DNA from 2 places in the Variovorax sp. PEI5 genome. Region 1 is predicted to be linked to the other one. Evidence: riboswitches for the same ligand, from Rfam matches in the RefSeq annotation. Region 1 holds a riboswitch; the other holds the start of a gene.

What was found. A riboswitch is a leader RNA that binds a small molecule or an ion and turns the genes downstream of it on or off. The one in region 1 is predicted to bind glycine.
Region 2: another riboswitch for glycine. It lies ahead of AC1MLT_RS14960 (D-amino acid dehydrogenase); the one in region 1 lies ahead of gcvT (glycine cleavage system aminomethyltransferase GcvT).

What each region holds. Positions count from the first base shown of each region.
Region 1 covers NZ_CM155257.1:453,239-457,643, forward strand. Annotated here, with positions in the region: gene gcvP (aminomethyl-transferring glycine dehydrogenase) at 1-509, opposite strand, end outside; gene gcvH (glycine cleavage system protein GcvH) at 550-921, opposite strand; gene gcvT (glycine cleavage system aminomethyltransferase GcvT) at 1,027-2,211, opposite strand; glycine riboswitch at 2,269-2,395, opposite strand; glycine riboswitch at 2,407-2,501, opposite strand; gene AC1MLT_RS02100 (TRAP transporter large permease) at 2,544-3,836, opposite strand; gene AC1MLT_RS02105 (TRAP transporter small permease) at 3,849-4,382, opposite strand; gene AC1MLT_RS02110 (TRAP transporter substrate-binding protein) at 4,379-4,405, opposite strand, start outside.
Region 2 covers NZ_CM155257.1:3,268,684-3,273,088, forward strand. Annotated here, with positions in the region: gene AC1MLT_RS14950 (cyanophycin metabolism-associated ABC transporter) at 1-1,775, shown strand, start outside; gene AC1MLT_RS14955 (cyanophycin metabolism-associated DUF1854 family protein) at 1,772-2,233, shown strand; glycine riboswitch at 2,362-2,494, shown strand; gene AC1MLT_RS14960 (D-amino acid dehydrogenase) at 2,562-3,869, shown strand; gene queC (7-cyano-7-deazaguanine synthase QueC) at 4,011-4,405, shown strand, end outside.

The DNA of each region.
Region 1 (4,405 bases):
TTCACGCTGCGGCGCGCCAGGGTCATGGCCTCGGCCGCGGCGGTGGCCTCGTCGAGCATCGAGGCATTGGCGATCGCCATGCCCGTGAGGTCGCACACCATGGTCTGGAAGTTGAGCAGGGCCTCCATGCGGCCCTGCGAGATCTCGGCCTGGTAGGGCGTGTAGGCCGTGTACCAGGCCGGGTTCTCCAGGATGTTGCGCAGGATCACGCCCGGCGTGTGGGTGCCGTAGTAGCCCTGCCCGATGAAGTTGCGCGCGACCGTGTTCTGCGCCGCCATGGCCCTGAGCTCGGCCAGCGCCTCGGCCTCGCTCGCCGCCGGGGGCAGGTCCATCGGCCGCGTGCGGCGGATCGCCGCCGGCACGATGCCGTCGATGAGTTCGGCGCGCGTGGCCGAGCCGATGACCGGCAGCATGCGCGCCTCGTCGGCCGGCGCGATGCCGATGTGCCGGGGGATGAATTCGCCGGCGGTGTCGAGATCGGCCGGCAGGAGGAAGTCGTTGGATGGCATGGCGGTCACGTGGAGGGCTGCGGGGTCGGCGCCGAGGGCCTCATTCGGCGGCGAAGGCGTCGTAGGCGTCGGCGTCGAGCAGGGCCTCGACCTGCGCGGCATCGGACAGCCTGACCTTGAAGAACCAGCCGGTGCCCAGCGGATCGCTGTTGGCCAGTCCGGGATCGGCGCGCAGCGCCTCGTTGACCTCGATGATCTCGCCCGAGACGGGCATGAAGACATCGGCGGCGGCCTTGACCGACTCGACGACGCCGGCGACCTCGCCCTGCGCATAGGTCTTGCCGACCTCGGGCAGGTCGACGAACACCACGTCGCCGAGCGCGTCCTGGGCATGGACCGTGATGCCGACGGTGGCAGCATCGGCGCCGGTGGTCTCGACCCACTCGTGGTCTTTGGTGAACTTGACGGTCATGGGAAGGCTCCTGGGAAAGGGAAGGTGGAATGGAAAAGGAAAAGGAAAAGGAAAAGGAAAGGAAAGGGGATGCGCGTCGGGCCCGGCGTCGGTGGAGGCGACGGATCAGCCGCGGAAATAGCGCGCCGGCACGAAGGGCAGGGCCACCACCTCCATCGGCACCGCCTTGCCGCGCACGCGCGCCTGCAGGCGGGTGCCCGGCGCGGCCAGCGCCACGGGCACGTAGCCCATCGCGATCGGCCGGTCGACGGTGGGTGCCAGCAGGCCGCTGGTGACCTGGCCGACCGGCTGGCCATCGACCGATTCGAGCGGCGTGCCGTCGCGCACCGGGATGCGCTCGAGCGCGACCAGGCCGACGCGCCGGCGTCCGGACGCGGCACCGGCGGCGGCCGCGTCGAGCTGCGCCAGCACCCGCTCGGCGCCGGGAAAGCCACCGGCGCGCTCGCCGCCGGTGCGCCGCACCTTCTGCATGGCCCAGCCGAGCGCGGCCTCGACGGGCGTCGTGGTGCGGTCGATGTCGTGGCCGTGCAGGCACAGGCCGGCCTCCAGGCGCAGCGAATTGCGCGCGCCCAGGCCGATCGGCAGCACCTCGGGCTGCGCCAGCAGCAGGCGGGCCAGCGGCTCGGCATCGGCCGCGCGCACCGAGATCTCGAAGCCGTCCTCGCCGGTGTAGCCGCTGCGCGTGACGAAGGCGCCGATGGCGGCGTCGCCCGCGCCGATGCGCACCGCGCCGCCGGTCATGAAGACGAAGCGCCCGCTGCCCGGCGACAGCCGCTCCAGCACGACCGCCGCCTGCGGGCCCTGCAGCGCGAGCAGGGCGTGGTCGGGCAGGGGCTGGACCTCGCAGCGCGCGCCGATGCGTGCCTGGAGATGGGCCAGGTCGGCCGCCTTGCAGGCGCCGTTGACGATGACGAAGAGCGAGCCGCCGCCTTCGTTGAAGAACATCAGGTCATCGAGGATGCCGCCATCGTCGTCGAGCAGCAGGCCATAGCGCTGCCGGCCGGGCGCCAGGCCGATCACGTCGACCGGCATCAGGGTCTCGAAGGCGGCGGCGGCATCGGGTCCGACGAGGCGCAGCTGGCCCATGTGGGAGATGTCGAACAGGCCGGCGGCGGCCCGGGTGTGGCGGTGCTCGGCGACCAGGCCGGCCGGGTACTGCACCGGCATCGAGTAGCCGGCGAAGGGCACCATGCGGGCGCCGAGGGCGACGTGCAGGTCGTGCAGCGGCGTGGTCCGCAACGGCTGCGGCTCGATGGAAGCGGGGGCGGGGGCGGGGGCAGTGGCGGTCATGGGTGCTCTCCGGTGCACACGAGGGGCGGATCGAATTCCACGGCTCGCAAGCCGTGGGCCACCCCTGCTGTCCGCTCTACCTGAGAGATTCGCCCCGCCCGGACACCGGCTCGGGGGTTGCTCCTTCGGTGGACCGGCTTCGTCGCCCTGCGGCGCGTACCGGTCTCTCTCCAGCAAGGAAACGCCCGGTCGACGGGCGCCTCGTCAGTCCTGGGTACCTGAGCGTTCGGAACTGATCCTGCGCCTTCGGCGGCCTTCCCGGGGGGAAGACGCTCTCCTGACCCGGACGAGTGTAGTGGAGGATCCCGCGCCCGCCGGACGCGGGAGTGTCGCTACTTGAAACCGAGCGCGCGCGGCAGCCAGGTGCTGAGCGCCGGCACGAAGGTCAGCAGCACCAGCACCACCCCGTGCGCCCACAGGAAGGGCACGAGTTCGCGCACGAGCTGCGACATCGGCACCTTCGACACGTTGCAGGTGACGAACAGCAGTCCGCCCACCGGCGGTGTGATCATGCCCAGCGTGAGGTTGAAGATCACGATCATGGCGAAGTGCACCGGATCCACGCCCAGCTTGATCGCCACCGGCGCCAGGATCGGCGCCAGCACCATCACCCCCGGCAGCGGCTCGATGAAGATGCCGAACAGCAGCAGGAAGACGTTGACGATGATCAGGAACATCCACGGCGAGAGGTTCATGGAGATCAGCCACTCCGCCATCTGCTGCGGGATGCCTTCGATGGTCAGCACCCAGGCGAAGGAGGCCGACAGCCCGATGATGATCAGCACCGAGGCCGACAGCAGCGCCGAGCGTTCCAGGATGTTGGGCAGCGCCTTCCATTCGAGCGTGCGGTAGACGAACTTGCCGCACAGCAGGGCGTAGAACACCGCCACCACCGAGGCCTCGGTCGGCGTGAACCAGCCCGCGCGCATGCCCCCGAGGATCACCACCGGCAGCAGGATCGCCGGCAGCGCCTTCCAGCTCGTCACCAGGATCTCGCGCAAGGGCGGCAGCCGGCCGTCGCCCCGGTAGTTGCGCTTCTTCGAGACGTGGAAGTTGACCGCGCACATCGCCACCGCGATCAGGATGCCCGGCAGGATGCCGGCCACGAACAGCGAGCCGACCGAGACCGTCTCGTCCTGCAGCGCGTAGATGATCATGATGATCGAGGGCGGGATGATCGGCCCGACGATGGCGGTCGAGGCGGTCAGCGCGGCGGCGTAGGAACGGTCGTAGCCGGCCTTGCTCATCATCTTGATGAGCATCGAGCCGGGCCCGGCCGCGTCGGCCAGCGCCGAGCCGGAGATGCCCGAGAAGAAGGTCAGCGACACCACGTTGGTGTAGCCCAGGCCGCCGCGCTTGTGGCCGACGAACTGGCCGGCGAAGCGCAGCAGCACCTCGGTCAGCGAGCCGCCGCTCATCAGCTCGGCTGCCAGGATGAAGAACGGCACCGCCATCAGCGGGAAGCTGTCGATGCCGGTGAAGGTCTCCTTGAGCAGCACGATCAGCGGATAGCTCTCCGCCAGGATCAGCGTGGCGGCCGTGGCCATGCCCAGCGCGAACGCCACCGGCACCCCGATGGCGAGGAACAGGCAGGCCGAGACGATCAGGACGACGCTAGCGTCCATGGCGACCCCCCGTCACAGCGAGGCACTCGCGGTCGCGTCGAAATGCGCGTCGGAGCGGAATTCGCGTCGCAGCACGTAGCTCTTCACGACGAACAGGAAATGCACGATCAGCAGCAAGCCGCCGATCAGCATGGCGCTGTAGACATAGGCGAAGGGGATCTGCGTGACCGCCGTCAGCTGGAACATGGTGCGCTGCATGTACAGCCAGCCATACCAGACCAGGAAGCCGAAGAAGGCGAACAGCAGGGCCGCGACGACGGCGCGCAGCGCCATGCCGCCACGCGCGGGCAGCGCGTCCTGCAGGTTCTCCACCGCGATGTGGCCGCCATAGCGCAGCACCGGCCCGGCGCCCAGGAAGGTCAGCCAGATCATCATGTGGCGCGACACCTCCTCGGCCCATTCGAGCGAATGGCTGGTGAGGTAGCGCAACGCGACGTTGACGAAGATGATGACCGACATGGCGGCCAGCAGCAGGATCAGCGCCCAGCGGTTGGCGGTGAGGAAGTGGCGCTCGAAGGCGTGCACGGCGGCGTGGGTCGCGCTCACTTGACGTCGGTGATCTTCTTGAT
Region 2 (4,405 bases), 750 kb from region 1:
GCGGCTTCCTGCTGACGCTGGCCTCGACCGCCGCGACGCTGGTGCCGCCCTACCTGACGATCCCGCTGATGGACGACATCCTGATCCCGTTCCAGAACGGGCAGCAGATCGCCTTCGAGAAGGTGGCGCTGTTCCTGTCGGCGCTGCTGGCGGCGGCGCTGGCCGGATGGGCCCTGGGCTGGGCCCGCACCTACCTGCTGGCGCTGGTGTCCGAGCGTATCGGCGCCGACCTGCGCACCACCACCTACGAGCACCTGCTGACGCTGCCGCTCGACTACTTCGGCGGCAAGCGCACCGGCGACCTGATGGCGCGCATCGGCTCGGAGACCGACCGCATCAACGTCTTCCTGTCGCTGCACGCGCTCGATTTCCTGACCGACGTGCTGATGATCGTCATGACCGCCGCCATCCTGGTGTCGATCAACCCGCTGCTGGCGGTCGTCACGCTGGTGCCGCTGCCCTTCATCGCCTGGATGATCCACTTCGTGCGCGATCGCCTGCGCACCGGTTTCGAGAAGATCGACCGCGTCTGGAGCGAGGTCACCAACGTGCTGGCCGACACCATCCCCGGCATCCGCGTGGTCAAGGCCTTCGCCCAGGAGAAGCGCGAGGCCGACCGCTTCCGCGAGGCCAACCGCTACAACCTGCAGGTCAACGACCGGCTCAACCGCATGTGGTCGCTGTTCACGCCGAGCGTCTCGCTGCTGACCGAGATCGGCCTGCTGGTGGTCTGGGCCTTCGGCATCTGGCAGGTGGCGCGCGGTCGCATCACGGTGGGCGTGCTCACCGCCTTCATCGCCTACATCGGCCGCTTCTACACGCGGCTGGATTCGATGAGCCGCATCGTCTCGGTGACGCAGAAGGCGGCCGCTGGCGCCAAGCGCATCTTCGACATCCTCGACCACGTGAGCAACGTGCCCGAGCCCGCCCATCCGGTGCCGCTGCAGAAGGTGCAGGGACGCATCCAGATGAAGGGCATGGGCTTTCGCTACGGCTCGCGCTCGGTGATCCGCAACCTCGACCTGACCATCGAGCCGGGCGAGATGATCGGCCTGGTCGGCCACAGCGGCTCGGGCAAGAGCACCCTGGTCAACCTGATCTGCCGCTTCTACGACGTCACCGACGGCGCGCTGCTGGTCGACGGCACCGACATCCGGCGCTTCGCCGTCGCCGACTACCGGCGCCACGTCGGGCTGGTGCTGCAGGAGCCGTTCCTGTTCTTCGGCACCATCGCCCAGAACATCGCCTATGGCCGGCCCGAGGCCACGCGCGAGGAGATCGTCGCGGCGGCGCGCGCGGCCCACGCGCACGACTTCATCCTGCGCCTGCCGCATGGCTACGACTCGCTCGTCGGCGAGCGCGGCCAGGGCCTGTCGGGCGGCGAGCGCCAGCGCATCAGCATCGCCCGCGCGCTGCTCATCGACCCGCGCATCCTGATCCTCGACGAGGCCACCTCGGCGGTCGACACCGAGACCGAGAAGGAGATCCAGAAGGCGCTCGACAACCTGGTGCAGGGCCGCACCACCATCGCCATCGCGCACCGCCTCTCGACCCTGCGCAAGGCCGACCGGCTGGTGGTGATGGACCGCGGCCAGATCGTGGAGGTCGGTCCGCACGACATGCTGATGGAGCAGAAGGGCGCCTACTGGCGGCTCTACCAGGCCCAGCTGCGCCAGGCCGAGAGCGAGAAGCGCACCGACCGCGCGACCGAGGAGCGCGTGGCCGTGGCGGTGGCCCTCGGCACGCATGCGGCGCACCCCTCCGGAGATGTATGAACTTCCGACTCGAACGCGACCCCTTCGGTCGCATCATCCTCATCGACGCCGAGGGCGTGCGCCACGAAGGCATCGTGCCGGTGCGCGCCTTTCCCCTCACCGGGCCCGAGACCGGCCTGTCGCTGGTCGGCGCCGATGGCCGGGAGCGGGCCTGGATCGACCGCATCGACCGGCTGCCGCCGGCCCTGCGCGAACTGCTCGAGGCCGATCTCGCCGCGCGCGATTTCGCGCCGACGCTGACGCGGCTGCACGCCGTCTCCAGCTTCGGCGTGCCCAGCACCTGGACCGTGAGCACCGACCGGGGCGACACGCGCTTCGTGCTCAAGGCCGAGGAGGACATCCGTCGGCTCGAAGGCGGCGCGTTGCTGATCGCCAGCGCCCAGGGCCTGCAGTTCCGGGTGCCCGATCCGAAGGCGCTCGACCGCGCCTCGCGCAAGCTGCTCGAGCGCTTCCTCTGACCCCGGTGGCGATGCGGGGTTGGACGATCCGACGCCGCTCGGCATAATCGGCGCTCCAGGAGAAGCGGCGGCCCCGGGCCGCCCTACCGAAGGCGCAACCCCGAAACGCTCAGGTCCCGTACTGGACACATCATCAAACTGGAGAGTGCCGCAGCATCCCGCGAGAGCGAGGCGCCAGCAGCCGCCGAAGGTGCAACCCGGCATCGCCCCACACGTGGCGATGCCGGCGAATCTCTCAGGCAAAAGGACAGTGGGGCCGACGACCTAGCCAACAGGTCGTCGGCCCTTCCTCGTTTCTTTTCGTCCTGTTTTTGCATTGGAGTCGATGATGAAAGTGATCGTGATGGGTGCCGGCGTGATCGGTACCGCCACCGCCTGGTACCTGAGCCAGGCCGGCCATGAAGTCACCGTGCTGGAGCGCAACGCCGGCGCCGCGCGCGAGACCAGCTTCGGCAACGGCGGACAGATCTCCGTCAGCCACGCCGAACCCTGGGCCAATCCCTCGGCCCCGTTCAAGCTGCTGAAATGGCTCGGGCGCGAGGACGCGCCGCTGCTGTTCCGCCTGCGCGCCGATCCGGCGCAATGGCGCTGGGGCCTCAAGTTCCTGGCCGAGTGCGGCGCCCGGCGCTCGACGCGCAACATGATCCAGCTGCTCAACCTGGGCACCTACAGCCGCGAGAGCCTGCAGCAGCTGCGCCGCGAGACCGGCATCGCCTACGACCATCTGAGCAAGGGCATCCTGCACTTCTACACCAGCCCGGAGGAGTTCGACCTGGCCCTGGAGCCGGCGCGCGTCATGCGCGAACTCGGCTGCGAACGCCAGGTCATCGACGCCGACGAGGTGGTGCGCCTGGACCCCGCGATGGCGGCAATCCGGCCCCGCCTGGCCGGCGCCACCTACACCAGCGCCGACGAATCGGGCGACGTCCACAAGTTCACCACCGGTCTCGCGCAGAAGGCCGCCGAGCGCGGCGTGAGCTTCCGCTACGGCGTGCGCGTGCAGCGCCTGCGCACCGAGGGCGGCGCCATGACCGGCGTGGAGATCGCGAGCGAGACCGGTGGCTACGAGGTGCTGGCCGCCGATGCCTATGTGCTGGCCCTGGGCAGCTTCAGCGCCGGACTCGCGCGGGGCGCCGGCGTGTCGCTCGACATCTATCCGGCCAAGGGCTATTCCGCCACGCTGCCGGTGCTCGACGCCAGCCGCGCTCCCACGGTGAGCCTGACCGACGACGAGTACAAGCTCGTCTACTCGCGGTTCGGCGACCGCCTGCGCATCGCCGGCACGGCCGAGCTCAACGGCTACGACCTCGCGCTCAATCCGGTGCGCTGCGAGGCCATCGTGCGGCGCGCGCTCGACGTGTTCCCGGGCATGAGCCGCCCGGAGCTGGCCACCTACTGGGCCGGCCTGCGTCCGGCGACGCCGGGCAACGTGCCCTACATCGGGCCGAGCAGGGTGGCCGGGCTCTACCTGAACACCGGCCACGGCACGCTCGGCTGGACCCACGGCTGCGGCTCGGGTCGGGCCCTGGCCGACCTGATCTCCGGGCGCCGGCCGGAGGTCGACTTCGCGTTCTGCGGCCAGCCGCAGGGCCGTGGCGAGACCCGCGCCCGGCTGGGCGCGGCGGCGGCCCACTGACGGGTCGCGGGAGGGCGTGGCGGGCCGGACGCGGGCGGGCGAAAATCGCCGGTCCGGCCGCGCGAGCCGCGAGTGCCGCGCGCCTTCGCCATCCCGATCTCCATCCCTCGTTCCGGCCGTCTTCGAGCGGCCCCCATCCTCATGCACACCACCGCCCTCGTCCTCTTCTCCGGCGGCCAGGACTCGACGACCTGTCTGGCCGAGGCACTGTCCAAGTACGAACGCGTCGAGACGCTCGGCTTCGACTATGGCCAGCGCCACCGCGTCGAGCTCGACGCGCGCACCGTCGTGCGCGAACGCCTGCGCGAACGCTTCCCGGACTGGGCTCCGCGCCTGGGCGAGGACCATCTGCTCACGGTCGACGCGCTGTCGCAGCTCGGCGGCTCCTCGCTGACCGAGGAGGTCGCCTTCTCGATGCAGGCCGATGGCCTGCCCAACAGTTTCGTGCCCGGCCGCAACCTGCTGTTCCTGGCGCTGGCGGGGGCGCTGGCCTATCGGCGCGGCCTGCAGGTGCTGGTCACCGGCGTCTGCGAGAC